DNA from 2 places in the Cobetia sp. 4B genome. Region 1 is predicted to be linked to the other one. Evidence: riboswitches for the same ligand, from Rfam matches in the RefSeq annotation. Region 1 holds a riboswitch; the other holds the start of a gene.
What was found. A riboswitch is a leader RNA that binds a small molecule or an ion and turns the genes downstream of it on or off. The one in region 1 is predicted to bind thiamine pyrophosphate.
Positions count from the first base shown of each region.

Region 1 (10,455 bases):
CGCGACACATGACGATGTCACGGCGCCTGCCTTCGCGTCAGACAGGCGCGATCTTTCACGCCAGACCACCGGAACTTCACGTGTGACGATGGACAAGACTCTCAAGCGGTTCGAACAGGCCATGGAACAGCGCCTGACTCCTCTCAAGGCCAACTCCGTGGCCTGTCTGTGGCAACGACTGTCCGGGCTCAGCACCCGCCAGCTCTGGTGGCTGGCGCGCCCGTTGGCGCGTGTGGTGCAGCTGTGCAATCCCCGCGAGCGCCGGGTCACGCGCCAGAATCTTGGCCAGGCCTTCCCGCAGCTCGACAGCCAGGCGCGCGCGCGTCTGGCAAGCGACAGCCTCGCGCATTCCACCGCCACCATGCTGGAACTTGGCAAGGTGTGGCTGGGCGATGAAGACGCCGTGCGCGATTCGATTCTCGAGGTCCACGGCCGCAACCTGCTCGACGAGGCGCGCGCCGAGGGGCGCGGCGTCATCGTGCTGGCGCCACACTTCGGCAACTGGGAAGTGCTCAATTTCTGGCTCTCCAGCCACTTCCCGTTCACCGCCATGTACGAGCCGCCCAAGTTCGAGCGCCTCGATCCGATCATCCGCAATGGTCGTGAGCGCATGGGCGCGAGCCTGGTGCCCACCAACTCGCGTGGCGTCGCTGCCTTGCTCAAGGCACTCAAGCGCGCCGAAGCGATCGGCATACTGCCGGATCAGGAGCCGGGCCGTGGCAGCGGCGTCTTCGCCGACTTCTATGGCCGCCCCGCCTATACCGCTACCCTGCTGCCCAAGCTGGTGGCGAGAACCGATGCGCGCGTCGTCACCGGTGTCGCCCAGCGGCTGGAAGATGGCCATGGCTTCGCCATCCACTTCCTCGCTGCGGATGAGGGTGTCTATTGCGAAGAGGAAGTCGCCTCGGCACGCGGGGTGAATGCCTCGGTGGAAGCGGCGATCGCCTTGGCGCCGGCCCAGTATCAGTGGGAATACAAGCGCTGGCGCAAGAGCCCGCAGGAAATGGAGCAACAACCGGGCTGGCAGAAAGCCCGCTTCTATGCGCGCACCTACTCCTTCTTCTCGCTCAAGGGCTGGCGCCGCTACTTCAAGCATCGCCGCAAGGCCAGCAAGCGCGGCTGAGGGCAGCACTGGCGGATCAGGCCATCAGCTCCCAGACTGAATGCGCATGGCTCAATGACAGGAGGCAAGGATGCCGATCGAGACTCACGCCGCTCACCTCACAAGCGCACCGCCCCGTCGCCCCTCACTATCCCGGGCGGTATCGACACGCCTGCCGGCAAGTCTGGTGACAGGCTTGGCGACAAGGTTGGCAACAAGTGTGGCGACACGCCTGGTCACAGGCGCCGCGGCGGCCTGTCTCGCATTGTCTCTGCCAGCCCAGGCAGAGACAGATGCCGCTTCCTCACTGTCGCTGGTGAGCGCTCAGCAAGTGCCCAGCGATGCCCCTGCGCTCAAGCTGCCTGAGGGCGCCGCGCTCGAGCGGCTGGCCTCGCTCGACAGTCCACGCATGCTGCATCTCACTGATGCTGGCGAGCTGCTGATCGGCTCGCGGGCCGAGCGTGTCTATCGCGCTCAGCTGACGCCGGACGGCAACCTCTCTGCCGTGAAGACGCTGGTCGAACTGTCGGGCTACCCTCACTCGCTGGTGGTGCGCGGCGACAAGCTCTACGTCGCGACCACTGCGGCCTTGCTGGTCGCCGACTATTCACCCGGCGAATCTCTCACCCGCGATGACTTTCGTGAGCTGATCGCGCTGCCCGGCGGCGGCGGCCATAACTCGCGCACCTTGAGTCTCGGGCCGGATGGTGGCCTCTATCTGGCGCTGGGCATCCAGGGCAATTGCTCGAATCAATACCTTGCCGGCAGCGAGCAGGGCTACTCCTTCAGTGAACGCCGCGGCGGCGTGCTGCGCCTTGAGGAATCCGGCGATGCGCCGCACTGGCAGCCCTGGGCCAGCGGACTGCGCAACCCGGTAGGCCTCGCCTGGCAGCTGGGCATGGAAGATGAGCCGCGTCTGCTGGCCACCAACAACGGGCCCGACCACTGGGGCTATGAGCAACCTCGCGAGCTGGTGGTTGCTGCCCGCGAAGGCAGCTTCCATGGCATGCCCTGGTATCAGTGGGTCGATGGCCGCTGGCAGGCGGATGACTGCATCACGAGCGATTCACCGCGTGAGCGTGACGAGATTGCAGCGCCGCTGGCCGAGATCCCCGCTCGCAGTGCACCGATGGGAATCGCGGTGGTACCACCAGAGCACCCATTGTCTTCTGACATTGATGTCGTGGTGGCAGTCCACGGCAGCTGGGGCACGGCGCCCTCCGGCAACGCCGCGGGTGCCCCGGCCAGCCGCCGTGAGCCTCGCCTGCTGGGCCTCAAGCTGGCGACGCCAGACACTGAAGCACGCCTGGTGCCAGTGCTGACCGGTCTGCAGGACAGCAGCAGCGGTCAGCGCTGGATTCGCCCGCTCGATGTCCTGTTCGGCCCTGATGGCAGCCTGTACTTCACCTCGGATAGCGGCGCGGCTGGCCTCTATCGCCTCACCTTCGATTGATGGCCTGACCTCCAGCAGAACGGGCTTTTGAGAAGCGAGGCCCTGGCCCTTGGTCACGTGCGCTCTCCAAGCCCTCTGTCCGGGCCCTCTCCCCAAGCCCTCTTCTCCAAGCACTCTCTTCAGGCTCTCTTTCCAGGAGCTGCCTGGCAGAGGGCCTGTGAATAGGGCCTATGGACAGTGCCTATAAATAGGGCCAATGAGTGCGCGCTTGCCTGCTGCAGACTCAGAAAACCTGCCTTGCATGCCCCGCCTTCGAATTACAGAAATGTAGTCCTGTGCCCTCGCATGCACCCAATGGCCAGCTAGGCATTGTGTGGCCATGGAGCGACACTGGGTCAACGCCAAGCGTTTAATGAACGATGACGCGTTGAGAGAGCGTCTCTCGCCCGTGCATCCAGCCTACGAACTCCTGCGTATGATCCAACGAATACGCCATCGTCGGAGCCTGCCGCCATGAACCAGCCGCCACCCCCAGCATCACGGACGCCCGCCAGCCGGGACTCCCTGTCGAGCACATGCACGGACCTGACGCGCGCTCCCTGGCTGAGCATCGTGATGCCGGTGCATGACGAGGCAGCCGGCATCGTGCAAACCCTGATTGCCCTGAGTCGCCTGCGCGCGGGCGGGGACTGTGAAGTGATCGTGGTGGATGGTGGCTCGACGGATGGCACCCCCTCACTGGCCCGACCGCTGTGTGATGTCGTGCTGAACAGTGAGCCGGGCCGGGCACGCCAGATGAATGCCGGAGCCGCACGTGCACGCGGAGAATGGCTGCTGTTTCTGCATGCCGATACCGACTTGCCCGACAATGCGCTGGCATTGCTGAAAGAGGCCGTCACGACACATCGCCGCAGCGACTGGGGCCGCTTCGATGTCAGCATCAAGGGCGAGTCGCCGTGGTTACCGATGATCGCCGCCATGATGAATCTGCGCTCGCGGCTGACCAGCATCAGCACGGGCGACCAGACCCAGTTCGTGCAGCGCTCGACCTTCGAGGCCATCGGCGGCTTTGCCGACATGCCACTGATGGAAGATGTCTGGCTGAGTGCCCAGCTCAAGCATCTGACCCCGCCAATGAACCTGACTGCGCGCGTTACCACCAGCGGTCGGCGCTGGGAGACCCACGGCGTCTGGCGCACCATCGTCAAGATGTGGGGGCTGCGGCTGGCGGCCTGGTGTGGCGTCTCCCCTGCACGTCTGGCACGCCTCTACGGCTATCGCGCCGCGGCGCAGGCCTGTGAGCAGCGCGGCATGCCCCATGCGTGATACGGCGTTGCCTACCTTGCCCACAGCTGATGCCGCGTCAGGGATGCGCCCGACTCTCATCATCTTCGGTCGCCTGCCCATCGCCGGCCACTGCAAGACACGCCTGATCCCCGCACTCGGCCCCGAGGGCGCAGCTCGACTCTATGCGCGGATGCTGAGCCATATCGTTGACCACGCCTGCGCCGCTCGCCTCGGCAAGGTCGTGGTGATGCTGACGCCCTCTGCCGAGTCGACGAGTCAGGCACCTGAACAGGCGGCTCTAAGAGCAGCGCTGGAAGCCCGGCTGCGAAGCGTTGTCGATGCCTCTGCCGACCTCACCTTCGAGGCACAGCCACAGGGGGAGCTCGGTGAGCGAATGTCCCGGGCCATGGCCCGACACCTGCCCGAGGGGCCGGTGTTGCTGATGGGCTCCGACCTGCCGGCGCTGGACAGCCAGCGGCTGCGCGAGGCAGCCCACAGACTGCGCACTCACGACGCGGTGCTGCAGCCCACCGACGATGGCGGCTATGGCTTGATCGGCCTCAAGGCGCCCTGCCCGCAAGCCTTTCTGCTGCCCCGCTGGAGTCATGCCCATGTCTGCCGGGACACTCTGGAGCTGCTGGCCCGGGCCGGGAGAACGGCCGCTTGCCTGCCGACCAGCTGGGATGTCGATGAGCCGCGTGACCTTGCGCGACTGTCGCGCCACCTGCCGGCACTCATGGCCGACCTTGCCGCTTGAGGCTGTCCATGAACCCGCTCATGGCTTTCTACAAACCCGCTTGAGGCTCTTCACACGTTCGGCATGCCTCCCAAAGTCGTATGCATTTTTGCTCACACTGCCCTTCTTCTGCGCCGCAGGGCTGTTACACTCGCTGCATCGTGACTCATATGTCACAGCTTGACGGGGTGCCGGTAAGACCGGCTGAGATGTCATGCGCAAGCGATGTCCTTGCGTGAATGACGATCCCGCCGAACCTGATCCGGCTAGTACCGGCGTAGGGATCAAGCGCGAAGCGATGCCACTCGATATCGTCACCACTTTCTCAAGGTGACTGTCGGCACCTCCCCTGCTTTTCCCCTGCTCCTGTTCCGGTACTGGCCACGCTTGCGCCAGAGACCTGTCGCCCCATCACGGGTCGTCAGCACGCTCACCGAGGGATGCGTCATGCCTAGTTTCAACGACCTGACCAGTGCCTGCGCCGAGGAATGGCGTGACTATCTCGAGCACGACTTCGTTCGCCAGCTGGGCGAAGGTCGTCTGCCGGAGGAGTCCTTCCGCCATTACCTGCAGCAGGACTACCTGTTCCTGATCCACTTCGCGCGCGCCTGGGCGCTGGCCGCCTACAAGAGCCGCACCCTCGCGGAGCTGCGTCAGGCCACCGCCAGTCTGGACACCATCCTCAATACCGAGCTCGATCTACATATCGGCTACTGCAGCGAGTGGGGCATCAGCGAGGATGACCTGAGCGAGCTGCCGGAATCCCGCGCCACCCTGGCCTATACCCGTTACGTGCTCGATTGCGGCCAGCGCGGCGACCTGCTCGATCTGCACGTGGCGCTCGCGCCCTGCCTGATCGGCTACGGCGAGATCGCCGAGTGGCTGCTCGATCAGGACACCACCGAGATCGAGAACAACCCGTACGCGGACTGGATCGCGATGTACTCAAGCGATGACTTCAAGGAAGCCGTCGAAGCCGAACGTGAATGGCTGGATGCGCGACTCTCGGAGGTCTCGGAGCGCCGACTGGGTGAACTGGTCGATGTCTTCCGGGACGCCACGCGACTCGAGATCGACTTCTGGCAGATGGGCCTCGATCGCGCTTGAGGCATCACAGACTGACGTCCCGGCGCTCGCCATGAGCCGCTCGGGATGACGCCATCCCCATGGATGGCACGACTGACAGGCCAACAGAGCCTGGATGCGAGAACGCTCCCCGGGGCAAGCCTGACGCTTCGGGCAACACCCTCTCGCATTGAAATCTGAACACGCTTGACGGGGTGCCGGTGGAACCGGCTGAGATCCTGCATGCATGCTTCGCCGCCCTGACGCGCGAGCTTGCCAGCAAGGGGTCCCGTGGAACCTGAACCGGTTAGGACCGGCGTAGGAATCAAGCTGATGGCCAGCCGCTGCGCGCGGCCGCCTCGCTCCCGGGCCACCTGCTGGCAAGGAGTCGGCGACGACCATCCTCTCCCTGCGCACGGTCTTCCCATGATGACGTCAGCCGTGACGTCGCCCTTTGAGGAGACCTGCATGAGCACTGCCCCGACGACACAAGACCCGCAAGCCACCAACGCCGCCGAGTCACCGCTCGCCTCGCAGCCTGAGGCTGCCCCCAAGGCACGCGCGCGTGCCGGTCGCAAGGATGGCAGCCGCCATCTCGCCAGCGAAGCACAGGTCGACGCTGCCGCCATCGCGCCGCTGAGCGGCTCGCGCAAGATCTATATCGAAGGCTCCCGCCCGGACATCCGCGTGCCCATGCGCGAGATCGGCTGCTCGCCGACCCAGACCTCCAGCGGTCTGGAAGAGAACCCGCCGATCGTCGTCTACGATACCTCCGGCCCCTACACCGATCCGGCGGTCGAGATCGACATCCGCCGGGGTCTGGCGCCGCTGCGCGAGCAGTGGATCGAGGAGCGCGGTGATACCGAACAGCTCAATCAGCTGAGCAGTGAATATGGCCGCGTGCGCCAGGCCGACCTGCGCCTGTCGTCCCTGCGCTTCGAGCTGGACCACCGCCCGCGTCGTGCCCTGCCGGGCAAGAATGTCACCCAGCTGCACTATGCGCGCCAGGGCATCATCACGCCGGAGATGGAATACATCGCGATTCGCGAGAATCAGCGTCGTATCGCGCTGCGTGAGGAATATCAGGGCAGCGAATCCGTCGAGAGCATTCTGGGCCATCAGCACCCGGGCCACAGCTTCGGCGCCAACCTGCCCGACGAGATCACCGCCGAATTCGTGCGTGAGGAAGTCGCACGCGGCCGCGCCATCATTCCCGCCAACATCAATCACCCGGAAAGCGAGCCGATGATCATCGGCCGCAACTTCCTGGTGAAGGTCAACGGCAACCTGGGCAACTCGGCGGTCACCTCCTCCATCGAGGAAGAGGTCGACAAGATGACCTGGGCGATCCGCTGGGGTTCCGACACCGTGATGGATCTCTCGACCGGCGCCAACATCCACGAGACCCGTGAATGGATTCTGCGCAACTCTCCCGTGCCCATCGGCACGGTGCCGATCTATCAGGCGCTGGAGAAGGTCGATGGCGTGGCCGAGAACCTCGATTGGGAGATCTTCCGCGACACGCTGATCGAGCAGGCCGAGCAAGGCGTCGACTATTTCACCATCCACGCCGGCGTCCTGCTGCGCTATGTGCCGCTGACCGCCAGCCGCGTGACCGGCATCGTCTCGCGCGGCGGCTCGATCATGGCCAAGTGGTGTCTGGCGCATCACGAGGAAAGCTTCCTATATCGTCACTTCGAGGACATCTGCGAGATCTGCAAGGCCTACGACATCAGCCTGTCACTGGGCGATGGCCTGCGCCCGGGCTCGGTGGCCGATGCCAATGACGCCGCCCAGTTCGGTGAGCTCGAGACGCTCGGCGAGCTGACCAAAATCGCCTGGCAGCACGATGTCCAGGTCATGATCGAAGGCCCGGGTCACGTGCCGATGCACCTGATCAAGGAGAACATGGACAAGCAGCTCAGCGAGTGTGACGAGGCGCCCTTCTACACCCTTGGCCCGCTGACCACCGACATCGCCCCGGGCTACGATCACATCACCTCCGGCATCGGTGCCGCGATGATCGGCTGGTTCGGCTGCGCCATGCTCTGCTACGTGACCCCCAAGGAGCACCTGGGCCTGCCCAACAAGGACGACGTCAAGACCGGCATCATCACCTACAAGATCGCCGCGCATGCCGCCGATCTGGCCAAGGGCCACCCGGGCGCGCAACGCCGTGACAATGCGCTCTCCAAGGCGCGCTTCGAGTTCCGCTGGGAAGACCAGTTCAATCTGGGCCTGGACCCGGACACCGCGCGCAGCTTCCACGACGAGACGCTGCCCAAGGACTCGGCCAAGGTCGCCCACTTCTGCTCCATGTGCGGGCCGAAGTTCTGCTCGATGAAGATCACCCAGGAAGTGCGCGATTACGCCAATGAGCATGGTCTGACCGGCGATGCCGACAGCGTGATGGCCGGCATGCAGGAGCAGGCCGACAAGTTCAAGCGTGAAGGCAGCCAGCTCTATCAGGAGGTCTAGGCAATCGCCTGACGCACAGGAAGGCTGACTTTCTAAGCCACAAAAAACGCCCCGACCAGTGATGGTCGGGGCGTTTTCGTCACATCCTGCCAAACGCTCATGACACCTCATGAGCGTGACAGAAGGCTCACGTGCGGCTGGTGACTTCCAGCAGGTGATAACCGAACTGGGTCTTCACCGGGCCCTGAACCGTGTTGATCGGGGCGCTGAACACGACTTCGTCGAATTCCTTGACCATCATGCCCGGGCCGAAGGCGCCCAGGTCGCCGCCACTGCGGCCGGACGGGCAGGAGGAGTGCTCGCGAGCGGCATCAGCGAAATCGCGGCCGTTCTCGATTTCGGTCTTGAGAGCTGCACACTGTTCTTCGCTGGAAACGAGAATATGACGCGCTGTGGCCTGTGCCATGTCTATCACCTGTCACTGATCGAATAAATGCCGTCGGCAATCACCGGCGGCGTGGCAGGTCATTGTGGCCCAAGGCAGCGCTCGCCGCTAGCGTCCTGCACAGACCCGGCGCTGATACTGGATGGCATCGAGATCATTGCTGCCGAGCAGTGCCGCCGTGGCAGCGTTGCATTCCGCCTCGGCCAAGTCATCGGCAGCGGAGGTTTCCGCCCACTGGATGTTGCCGACACTGGGCCGGTAACTGACCGCGGCATTGCATGCCATGCGCCGCGTACTGTGGTAACGCTGCGAAGGCAGAGTCGGAGGGTTGCTGGTCATTTCCCGGCACGTCGAGGCAAACATCTCGCTGGCTGCCTGACTGCAACGGGTATGGGCCATGGCATTCTGGCGCGTGTTGGCACACACCGAGTCATTGAGAACACGCCAATGCAGGGTATCGAAATCGATCATCTGCCCTTGATAGCGGGTCTCGACATGCTCGCGCTGAAGCCCTGCTGTCGTCGTCAGATGCGAGGCGACACCCTCACCGAATTGCCCACTCAAGCCCGAGACCGCATCCATTAACGCTGCCAATGCCGCACTGACAGAATTCATCACACACTCCTTGTGTTGATGCCTCCCGGCATACGCCGCCGGGGAGCCTTGCTCGATCATCCATGACCGTCACTTGCGGTGACATGACCTGATAGCGCCGCCTCATGTCGAGACTGATAACGCCGACTGACAGCGCCGGCGCACTCCCTGCGACATTACCCGTACACCGGCATCATTGCCTTAACGCTCAAGGGGATGATGCCAACGCTTCCCTCTCCAGCAACGAGTAATCAGATTCAGTACCCCAGACACGCGAACGCCCACCCGGAAGACCGGATGGGCGTTGGGGACGCTCGCCTGAGAGCGTCGGCAGCAGTCGCTTACTTGGCGACTTTCTGCATGGCCTCGGAGGCGGACTTGGCGTTGCTTTCTGCCAGTTCCTGCCCTTTCTTGGCGTATTCCTGGTTCAGCTCGACCACTTTCTGGGTGTCGTTCTGCAGCTTCTCGCCCAGAGTCTTGACGGTTTCCTGCTGCTCCTTGACGAAGTTCTTCAGACCTTCGCTGTCCTTGATCTCGAGCATGGAACGCGCCTGGGTCAGGGAAGCATCAGCATAGGACTTGGTCAGTTCCATCTGTGCGCCGATCAGCTTCTCGCTGTAATCGATGCTCAGGGCGCTGAACGCACGCAGCGGAGACAGGAACATATCGTCGAACTGCTGAGCGGACTTCTCGAAGTTGGCATTGAACATGTAGGCACCCTCCAGGGTATTGGCATCACGCTGAAATGAACCGGAGCGTTGCTCCGTTCGGTTATCAGGACTGAACCGGGCTGGTGCACCGTAGTGACCGAGCCATCATTATCAAGCCGTCACTATCAAGCCGTCGCGGTCAGATAGTGCTATCGACCAGGTTCCATCCTCGCTGCAACGCAGCATAAGACAGTCTTTGTTGCACTGCAACATCAAAAACATCGCAACGACTGATCTGTACGCCCTGATTGATGCAGTTGCCTGATTACACTGGAGAAAAACAATCAGAAGTCGAAAAGAAAATTGACGCCCTGGGCTCCCGACACGCCCTTCACCACGCCCTGGAACGCCAGACTGGGCCAAAGTGCTGGAACAGAAGCCTGAAGCTGAAAGGCTGAGCTTGAGGAGAGCGCCATGCTGCTGCGTCACTGGCATGAGGCGTCGCGACAGCGTTTGCAGAGCAGACGCCCGCCCAGCGCACGTGCCTGATCTGCCTGGCGACAGAAGTCGACACTCTGGGTGGAAAGCCATCGCCGACAGCCCTGACAGCGCGGCAAGCCTTCCTCATCCTGCGACTGGACGGAAGACGCGCCCTGCTGATTGTCGGCCGCAGCCCCCTGCTGCTCGCCTGCCGCCTGCGGGCTCGTGGGGTCTTCTCGGCCATCCTGATCCAGGGCCTGGTGCCCGGGCTGCCAATGCGCGGCC
Region 1 covers NZ_CP059843.1:3,260,975-3,271,429, forward strand. The annotation lists gene H2O77_RS13495 (lysophospholipid acyltransferase family protein) at 89-1,123, shown strand; gene H2O77_RS13500 (sugar dehydrogenase) at 1,194-2,555, shown strand; gene H2O77_RS13505 (TIGR04283 family arsenosugar biosynthesis glycosyltransferase) at 3,111-3,821, shown strand; gene H2O77_RS13510 (TIGR04282 family arsenosugar biosynthesis glycosyltransferase) at 3,865-4,539, shown strand; TPP riboswitch at 4,693-4,819, shown strand; gene tenA (thiaminase II) at 4,966-5,625, shown strand; TPP riboswitch at 5,785-5,925, shown strand; gene thiC (phosphomethylpyrimidine synthase ThiC) at 6,052-8,061, shown strand; gene H2O77_RS13525 (peptidylprolyl isomerase) at 8,189-8,467, opposite strand; gene H2O77_RS13530 (hypothetical protein) at 8,555-9,061, opposite strand; gene H2O77_RS13535 (phasin family protein) at 9,382-9,750, opposite strand; gene H2O77_RS13540 (nuclease-related domain-containing protein) at 10,176-10,455, opposite strand, start outside.

Region 2 (10,455 bases), 1.8 Mb from region 1:
GAAGCGGACCGCATGCTCGACATGGGCTTCATCGCCGACATCAACAAGATCGTCGAGAAGCTGCCCAGAGAGCGCCAGAACCTGCTGTTCTCGGCCACGCTCTCGGCTCAGGTGCGCGTGCTCGCCAAGACCGCAGTGACGGACGCCGTCGAGATCATGGTCGCACCGGAGAACGTCACCGCGCCGGATATCAGCCAGTATCTGATCACGGTCGACAAGGAGTTCAAGTCCGCCCTTCTGAGCCATCTGATTCACGAGAAGCAGTGGCAGCAGGCGCTGATCTTCATCGAGACCAAGCGTGGCGCCGCCAAGCTGGTGAGTCAGCTGGAGAAGCGTGACATCGCCGCCGAGTCCTTCCACAGCGGTCGCAGCCAGGCAATGCGCGAGCAGCTGCTGGCCGACTTCAAGGCCGGCACCATCAAGTATCTCGTGGCCACCGGCGTTGCCGCGCGGGGCATCGACATCGATGACCTGCAGCGCGTGGTCAACTACGACCTGCCGGACGCCGCCGAGGATTATGTCCACCGCATCGGGCGTACCGGCCGTGCCGGAGCCAGCGGTGAAGCCATCTCGCTGGTCTCGCGTGATGACTTCCGCAACCTGTGCGCCATCGAGCAGCACCTGGGCTATTTCGTGACGCGCGAAGTCGTGGAAGGCTTTGCGCCCAAGCTCGCGGTGCCGGCCTCGAACAGCGACTACGCCCCCAAGTCCGCAAGCAAGAGCCGTCGTCGCCAGCCCAGCCGCCGCTGACACCTCTCAGGGCAAGCCTGATGACGCCCCTCGCGTAGACCTGATAACGCCCTGACACACGCACGCCCCCGGAGACATGAACGACATTCTCCGGGGGCGTGCTGGGTTGTATACCTAGCTTTGTTCGCAAATCTCTATGCGCAAACCTCTGTGCACAAAACTCTGCGCGCAGTGAATTACGCTCAATTGATGGCGGCGATGCCCGGCCCACCCACGGGGCCCAGCTGGGTGTCACTGACGAAGCCATTGCCGCCGTCCTGCTTGGCGCGGAACAGATTGACGTCGGCCTTGGCGATCAGGCCTTCCAGATCCTTGTCGCCGGACTGGCGCTGAGCGACACCGATCGACAGATTGACATCCAGACTGTTGAGGCCGTCATTGATGACGAACGGCAACGCCGAGGCGCCCTTGCACAGGCGCTCTGCCACCTGATCGACGCGCTCGCCATGCAGCCCCGGGCACAGCAGCACGAACTCCTCGCCGCCATAGCGCCCGACCAGGTCCTCCCCGCGCAGGATGCTGCGCATGCGCCGCACCAGCTCCTTGAGCACCTGATCACCGGCCTGGCGGCCCCAGGTCTCGTTGATCAGCGCCAGATGGTCGACATCCACCATCATCACGCTCAGCGCCCCGTTGTTGATCAACATGCCACGCCCGCTGTCGACCAGCTCGGCGCGACTCAGGGCGCCGGTCAGCTCATCGAAGCGCCCTCCCGTCTCGAAACGCTGCTGCAGGCGCTCCACCGACCAGCCCATCTGCACCAGCACCAGCGTGAAGAAGATGGTCAAGACCCCCAGATTGATGATGCGAAATGCCAGCATCCAGCCGGCGGGCAGCGGATTGGTCGGCCCTTCCAGCATCAGGATGATATAGGCCAGCAGCGGCATGCTCAGGCAGGCGGCACACAGCAGAACGCGCCGCATGAACGACATGCGGATCGAGTAGATGCACAGCAAGGCGCCGAAGTAGAAGTAGTCGAACCCGGCCTCCGAGCCGAAATAGCGCAGCGAGAAGCTGATCTGCGCGCAGGTGCCCAGCGCCATCAGCGTGGCCGCCAGGGCTTCACGGCGAGCACGGTGCAGCTGCAGACAGACCAGATCGACGATCAGCATCGCCAGATTCAGCGCCAGAATGCCCATCTCGCCCAGCCACAACAGCAGGATGGCGTAGAGCAGATGGCAGCTGACCGCCAGCACGTAGACCACGTTGAAGGTGGCATGAAAGGTCTTCTCATCCGCCGTGAGTCCGGGCGGGAATTGCTCGAATCGTCGCAGAAAGCCCGCGAGATGAGGATGTGGGCTGGCCATGTAGTCACCTCCTTGTCGCTGGCCACAATCGGTGGCCAGGCGCTGTCACGGACAAATTGGCCTGACATCAACAGAATACGATATTGATGAGTCCAAACACGACGCCCCCATTACACGCAGTGCAATGGGGGCGTCGTAGTGTGTGAAGCGCAGGCGCAGGCCCTGACACAGATTCAGGCTCAGTGCAGTCGCAGGCCGACCTTGGTGATGCGATTGCCTTCCACCTCGTTCACCACCCAGTGGATACCATGCCAGTCGACATCGTCGCCGACCACCGGCACCCCGCCGACTCGCCGGGTGATGAATTCGGCGATGGTCAGGTGGTGCTCGCCCTGGGAGAGCGTCAAGCCGTAGACATCGGCGATATCCTGCATGTTGGCATCGCCTTCCAGCGTGAAGGTCCCGAAGAAGGCGCGTTGCTCGTGCTGCAGACTCTCGCCGTTGAACATGCGGTTGAGACTCGGCACATCACACGAGCGCCCCACCACGCACAGCACATCCTGCTGATGCAGGCAGGTGCTGCCCTTAGGGTGGATCAACACCTTGTTGCGGAACAGCGCCCCGACCTTGGCCCCCGACGGGAAGCGCAGCATGCGCAGCGCCACGCCTTCCAGCGCCGTGTTGTCGACGCGATAGACCAGCATCTCGTAGTCATTGACCGGCATGATGCCGAGCAGGTTGCGGCGACTGGGCTGTGCGCCCGGCGGCACCACCACCCGCAGCTTGCGCGCCATCGGCGCCAGCGACGAGCCCTGCACCAGCAGCGAGATGATGACCACGAAGAAGGCGACATTGAAGTAGAGACCGGCATTCTCGACCCCGGTGATCACCGGGAAGATCGCCAGCACGATCGGCACCGCCCCTCGCAGCCCGACCCAGCTGATGAACCACAGCTCGCGCCAGCGGAAGCGGAAGAACGGCTTGAGACACAGGATGACCGCCAGCGGGCGCACCACCAGAATCAGCGCCACGCTGAGGATGGCGGCCGGCAGCGCGAACTGCAGCATGGTCGAGGGCGAGACCAAAAGGCCCAGCATCAGGAACAGCACGATCTGCGAGAGATGCGCCATACCATCATGCACCGGCAGGATGTGCTCCAGATGCCGCCCGGGGTGATTGCCGATCATCAGGCCACACAGATAGATGGCAAGGAAACCGCTGCCACCCATCTCGTTGGTGGTGGCGAAGAGGCTCAGGCCCAGCGCCAGCGCCAGCAGCGAATAGAGGCCGGGCGCGAGGTCCAGATAGCGCATCAGACGGGCGATCAGCCAGCCGCCGGCGATCCCCATGGCGGCGCCGACACCGAACTGCAGCAGGAAGCTCATGATGCCCGACGCGACGCCGGAGAGCTGACCGGTCAGAATCTCGGCCAGCGTGATGGTCAGGAAGATCGCCATCGGGTCGTTGGTGCCGGACTCGATTTCCAGCGTCGCACCGACACGCTCATTGAGGTGAACGCCCTGACCGCCCAGCAGCGAGAAGACCGCCGCGGCATCGGTGGAGCCGACGATGGCCCCGACCAGCAGGCCTTCGATCAGGGTGAGATCAAACAGCCACATGGCCAGAAGGCCCACCAGGCCGCTGGTCATGAAGACCCCGACGGTGGCCAGCACCAGTGCCGGTTTCAGGCCGGCACGAAACGTGGACAGCCGCGTGCGCAGGCCGCCATCGAGCAGGATGAGCGCCAGCGCCAGATTACCGATCATGTAAGCGGACGAGGCGTCATCGAACTGGATACCCAGCACGCCATCTTCACCCGCCAGCATGCCAAGGCCGAGGAACAGCAGTAGCAGCGGCATGCCAAGACGCGCCGAGACGCGGCTGGCCAACACGCTCAAGGCGATCAGCGTGCCTGCCAGCAAGAAATAATAATTCAGGTTCTCTACCACGAGTGCTCCCCCGCCAAGCCCTACATCAGATCTCGAGTGACGTCCACGACGACTCACCCACAGTATTCCATGTCAGCGATGGGGCTGCAGAGAAATTTCACACCTTTCATGTACTTGCAGCGTGCAGCACGCGGATTTCACGCCAGGCTGCGCGGCGAGACCCAGGCAGGGGCTGCCGCAAGCTCAGCATAAGACCGCGGACCGAAGGCCTCCATCGCCCACAACAGCGCACGACACAGCTCACGCTGGCCATCGAGATCGATCATGCGCCCATGGCGCGAATAGCCCTTCATGAAGGCCTGACGCTGCTCCGGCGTTTCCAGCAGCAACTCCACCAGCGCCCAGTCGAACTCGATCGGGGCCCACACCAGCGCCTCCCAATCGCTCCATACCCAGCCAGTGGCGGCGCACAGATATTGATCGGCGCGCATGTCCGGCAGACACCACACCGCGCGAGTCGGTGCCGGGAAGGTGCGCTTGAGCAGCGTGCCAAGCTCCGCGCGACGCGGGTGATGGGCGAGAAAGCGCGTGACGCGGGTATTCCAGTGCAACAGCGGCATCGGCTGCGCCAGCGGCTGGCCGAAGCCCGACACCGTGTCCTGATGCAGGCGACCGAGCTGGTCGCCGAGCAGCTCACAGAAGGTAATGCTGAGATCACTCGGCTGCCCGCTGGACCACGGCAGATGCCAGATGGGCGCGCCATCGAGGCGCCCCAGAAAGGTCAGGGGCAGTGGCGGAATCGGCAGGCGCGCGGGCAAGGCGCCCGCCAGTCGCGTCAGGCCCTCCGGCGTCGCCCAGCGATCGGCACCGAAGACCCCGCGCATGGCGCGCCAGAAGGGGTCATGGTCTGGGCCGGTGCGCGCCAGCTTGATGAGGCCGGGCGTGCCGCCACGCTGGCGCCATAGCCAGTTGGCGCTATCCGGCCAGGCGAGTGCCAGCGGCTCGAGCGGTTGACCCAGATAGGTCGAGAGCCGTCGGGTCAGTGACTCCTCGGGCCAGCCCCTGGGCACGGGACGCGGCTCGCCCACGGCCTCAGCCGTACTCGGCCGCCGTGGGGGAACGGGATAACTGGAACAGGTCGAGAGATCCGGTGTGTCGGGCATGATGATCTCCTAGGGCTACACGTCTTGTTACAGTAAACCTCAGCATACCCAAGGCGTGGCACATCGGCATAGTCCGTTTCGCACGCCACCTCTGCCCTGCCCACCTCTGCCCTGCTCACCGGACCCGCCCCCCGCCCCTGACCCGCGTCGGACAAGACACCGGCAAGAGAGTGACGTTACACTGTCGACCTGGATGGGGGTGCCCGAGGATGGGCTGAGAGCCGCAGCGATACGTCGCGCGACAACCCCTGGAACCTGATCCGGTTGATACCGGCGGAGGGAATCCCCGACGCGTGCCCTGCACGGCGCGTCACCTGCTTCCTCCTGCCGGCACGCCGCCTGACCACGGAATTGCCTGTGTCGCTGGGACTCACCCTCAACAACGCACGAATCGATTACGCCGGCCACACGCTGTTCCGCGATATCTCCGCGCGTCTGGAAGCCGGTAGCTGGACGGCACTGCTGGGACGCTCCGGCTGCGGCAAGAGTTCGCTGCTGCGCCTGCTGGCCGGCCTGGAAATGTCAGATCTCCACCAGCTCGACCTCGCCACCGATGACGGTCAGCCGCTGACCGACCGCGTGGCCTGGATGGCGCAGCAGGACCTGCTGCTGCCGTGGCGGCGCGTCATCGACAACCTGTGGCTGGGCGATGACCTGCGCCGACGGCCGCGCAATCGCAAGCTTGCCCATGAGCTGCTGGCCGCGGTCGGGCTTGAGGGCCGTGAGCAGGCCTGGCCGGACGCCCTCTCCGGCGGTCAGCGCCAGCGCGTCGCCCTCGCCCGCACGCTCTACCAGCAGGCGCCGGTCGTGATGATGGACGAGCCGTTCTCGGCGGTGGATGCCATTACCCGTCTGGAGCTGCATGATCTGGCCAGCCGCCTGCTCAAGGGCCGCACCGTCCTAATGGTGACCCATGACCCGCTGGAGGCATTGCGCCTCGCCGATCAACTGCTGGTGCTGCGCCCCTCGAGCCTCCCGGGCCACGGCGCCGAGCTGGAACGCCTGCCGGGGCTTGGCGCCGCACGCCCGGTGCCGCTGGATGACCCGGCCCTGCCAGCGGCGCAGGCACAACTGATCGCCCGCCTGCGTGATAGCGAGGAGGCCGCATGAAACGTCTGCACGCCATGCGTCACCTCGTCATCAGCGCGCTGCTCCTGCTGGGGCTTTGGCAGCTGATCATTGCCGTTACCGCCGTACCGCCCTACATTCTGCCCACGCCGCAGGCCGTGCTCGAGGTGCTGATCGAGAAGGCGCCGCTGCTGGCCCATCACGCTGGCGTCACCATCAGCGAGATACTGGCCGGGCTGGTGCTGGGCATTCTGCTCGGCCTTGCCACCGCGCTGGCGCTGGCCTTCATTCCCCGCCTGCGCCGCACGCTGCTGCCGATGCTGCTGATCAGTCAGGTGATACCGCTATTCGCGATCGCGCCGCTGCTGGTGCTGTGGCTCGGCTATGACATGCTGTCCAAGGTGGTGATGGCGACGCTGATCATCTATTTCCCGGTCGCCTCCACCGGCTACGACGGCCTGCGTCAGACCCAGCAGGGCTGGCTGGATCTTGCCCATACCCTGGGTGCCAGCCCATGGCGCCGACTGATCCACATCCAGCTGCCCGCCGCGCTGCCGGCACTGGCCTCCGGCATACGCATGGCCGCGACCGCCGCCCCCATCGGCGCCGTCATCGGGGAATGGGCCGGTGCCAGTCAGGGGCTGGGCTATCTGATGCTCAACGCCAACGCGCGCATGGAAATCGACCTGATGTTCGCCGCCCTGCTGGTGCTGGTCGCCTTCTCCCTGCTGCTCTATTTCTCGCTGGATGCGCTGCTGCGCGCCCTGATGCCCTGGCACCGCGACCGGCTGACACGCCTGAGCTGACACGCCGGGGCTTCGAGTAACTACCGCAAGACCGCAAGATCGCGTAACCGAAAGACGCAACGACGCTCGACACAAATTGCATGAGCCTGACGACTGCCGCCCACGAACGGCAGCACCACTACCCTGTGATCACAAGGAACTCCGCCATGTCTCTTTCGTCATCGGCGCCACGGCGCAAAGCGCAGCCGACACGTTCACCACGTGCCTCGCTGCTGTCCACCGCCTTCGCCACCCTGCTGACCACGCTGTGCCTGAGCAGCCTGCCAGCCACCGCCATGTCGGCCCACGCCGCCGAGGCAGAAGCCGCCACCAGCACCCAGTCAGCGCCGGAAATCGTCGCTCAGCAGGCCGAGGTCGGAGTGAACGGCGACTCGGCCGCCTCCGCGCCGGTGGCAAGCCAGGAAGCCGTGGAAGCGACCGCCGGCGCCGCCGAACAGGCGAAGAACGGTGCTGAACCGGCCGCGGATGCCCCGCCAGCCGCCAGCGACGAACAGAGCGCTGATGCTGACTCAAAGGGCGCCGCCAATGACGCTACCAAGGACGCTGCCACCGCCGAGAAGCCGCTGACGCAGTTCAAGGTCATGCTCGACTGGTACACCAACCCCGGCCACGCCCCGCTGGTGCTGGCGCAGGAGCTGGGCCTGTTCAAGAAGCACGGCCTTGATGTCGAGCTGATCGCTCCCGCCGACCCGAGCGTGCCGCCCAAGCTGGCCGCCGCCGAGCGCGTCGACATCGCCATCAGCTATCAGCCGCAGCTGCACCTGCAGATCGATCAGGGTCTGCCACTGGTGCGTATCGGCACCCTGGTCGCCACGCCGCTGAATGTGGTGGTGGTGCGCGCCGACAGCGACATCCAGTCGATCGCCGACCTCAAGGGCAAGCGGGTCGGCTACTCGGTCGGCGGTGTCGAGGAAGTGCTGCTCTCCACCATGCTGCAGCACAGCGGCCTGACGCTGGATGACATCACGCTGACCAACGTCAACTTCTCGCTGACGCCGTCACTGCTGACGCGCAAGGTCGATGCCGTCACCGGCGCCTTCCGCAACTTCGAGCTGGCCCAGATGGCCCAGGAAGGCGTCAAGGGCCGCGCCTTCTACATCGAGGAAGAAGGCGTGCCGACCTATGACGAGCTGATCTTCGTCGCCAACAGCGACAGCTACGAGCGCAAGCAGGCCCAGTACGCCGGCTTCCTCGCCGCCGTCGGCGAGGCCACCGCCTGGATCATCAATCACCCGGACCAGGGCTGGGAGATGTTCCGCGACTCCGATCCGGCACTGGATACCGAGCTCAACAAGGAAGCCTGGTACGCCACCCTGCCGCGCTTCGCGCTGCGTCCTGCCGCGCTGGATGCCGGCCGCTACCGTGACTTCGAGGACTTCCTGTTCGAACGCGGCATGATCAAGAAGCGCCAGTCGCTGAGCCATCTGGCCGTCGACGTCAACGCGCCCTGAGGCGTTGAGCGCCCAGAGCTCTTGAAACGCTGAGCGCTTGCGCGCCCCATGCAAAACGCCCTGTCGGAGATTCCGACAGGGCGTTTTGGGTTCAGGACCGGCTCGCTCTCGCCGTCTTGTGCCTATTTGACAAGCGCTAGCGGCGTGCCAGGCGACGCGACAGCCACAGAATCTGCAGCGGCTGGATCACCAGCGCGATCATCAGCACCGCGACCAGCAACGGCATGCCTTCCAACGCGCCGCTCGGGGTGCTGACCAACAGTCCGGCGCCCACATAGCTGCCGGCGGCGGAGCTCAGATGCTGCACGGCACTCTGGGTGCTGGTGAAGGCCGCTCGCTCGTGGTCGGCGGGAATGAAGCTGTTGAGCGTATTCTGGGTCACACGCCGCGCCGACGAGAACAGCATGTAGGCGCCGAAGCCGATCCAGATCAGCGACGGCCCCGGCGAATGCAGCAGGAAGGCCCAGCCGACCAGCGCCGTCATCAGGCAGGTGATGGTGCCCGGCCAGACACAGCCATAGCGATCACACAGCCGCCCCGTCAGCTGCATGCCGACCAGCGACAGGCCGCCACCGATCATGTAGAGCCCACCGAGATCCTCGCGCGGCAGGCCCAGATTGAACAGCAGATAGCTTGCCAGGTTGGGAATCACCAGGAAGTTGCTGAACATCGCCGTCGCGATCAGCGCCAGCCCCAGGCGATGATCGGGCTGGGCCAGGATGTTCAGGATCGTGGTGCCCTTGCGGCTGCGCTGACGTGTCTCGGGGTTATCGAGATGGCCGCGGATCGGCGGCAGTATCCAGGCCAGCAGCCCGCACACCAGCAGTGCCAACAGTGCCACGGCGCGAAATGGCGCCTGCCAGCCGAAGCCCTGCGACAGCCACAGCGCAAACGGCAGCCCCAGCACCGAGGCCACCGAGAAGGCGCCCATCACCAGGCCCATGGCACGCCCCCGGCGTACCCCCGGCACCACGTCGATCACGATGGCCAGCGCCGTCGCCGCCGCCGGACCGCCGAACAGTCCGCCCAGCATGCGCGCCGCCAGCAGGGTCTCGAAGTCGGTGGCGAAGCTGGCGATCAGGTGACAGAGCGCCGCGCCGAACAGGAAGCCCAGCACCGCCCAGCGGCGATCGAAGCGATCGGCGTGTCGCGTCCACAGCAGAGTGCCCACCGCGGCAGCCAGCGGATAACTGCCGACGATATAGCCGAGGTGATCCAGCGGAATGCCCAGCGAGGTGGCAAAGTCGGGGCCCAGCGCCATCACCATGGTGAAGCCCATGATGACGGCGAACTGCAGCAGGGTGACCAGCGCCACCACCAGGCGCTCGTGGGTGGTCACCGGCGGGATGACCCGCTCGCTCGCGGCCGGCTGACGATTTTCGGAGTGGCGGCTCGGCGTACTCAAGCGCGCGCGACGCGATCAAGGAACGCCACCACCGCCTGCTGGAACTCGCTGGCACGCTCGGCGTGCAGCCAATGGCCGGCCTCCAGCGAGTCATCTTCCAGCGCAGGGAAGTGCTCGCGCATCGTCGCCAGGCCCTCGGACTGCACATAGTTGGAGCGCGAGCCCCACAGCAGCAATGCCGGCAGCTCGATTGGCCCCTGGCCGTGCGGCGCCTCGACGATCTGCGGGTAGCCCGCCGCGATATGGTCCAGCCCGACGCGCCAGCCCATGGCGCCATCGTCGAGACGCACCAGATTGGTGGCGAGGAACTGGCGGATGGCCGGGGTATCGACATGCTGCGCCATCACCGTGTCGGCCTCCTTGCGTGAGGCCGGGCGCGCGTCACGCACTGCCTCGAAGGCGGCAAAGATATCGTCATGCCCGTGGCCATAGGCGACCGGCGCGATATCGGCGACCAGCAGACTGCGCAGACGCTCGGGCGCCTCGAGCGCGACCTGCATGGCGACCTTGCCGCCCATCGAGTGGCCCAGCAGGTCACAGCGCTCGATGGCGAGGCGGTCGAGCAGCGCGATGACATCCGCGGCCTGCTCGGGGTAGCTCATGCCGGCCACGTGCGGGCTGCGGCCGTGGTTGCGCAGATCCACCGCGATCACGCGGCGTGTCCGCGACCAAGACT
Region 2 covers NZ_CP059843.1:1,451,612-1,462,066, reverse strand. The annotation lists gene H2O77_RS06265 (DEAD/DEAH box helicase) at 1-750, shown strand, start outside; gene H2O77_RS06260 (GGDEF domain-containing protein) at 933-2,057, opposite strand; gene H2O77_RS06255 (potassium/proton antiporter) at 2,237-3,946, opposite strand; gene H2O77_RS06250 (hypothetical protein) at 4,084-5,049, opposite strand; TPP riboswitch at 5,235-5,348, shown strand; gene H2O77_RS06245 (ABC transporter ATP-binding protein) at 5,407-6,159, shown strand; gene H2O77_RS06240 (ABC transporter permease) at 6,156-6,923, shown strand; gene H2O77_RS06235 (ABC transporter substrate-binding protein) at 7,070-8,374, shown strand; gene H2O77_RS06230 (MFS transporter) at 8,511-9,779, opposite strand; gene H2O77_RS06225 (alpha/beta fold hydrolase) at 9,776-10,455, opposite strand, start outside.
Region 2: it holds a riboswitch for thiamine pyrophosphate, as region 1 does, so the genes downstream of both, H2O77_RS06245 (ABC transporter ATP-binding protein) here and tenA (thiaminase II) in region 1, are expected to answer to the same signal.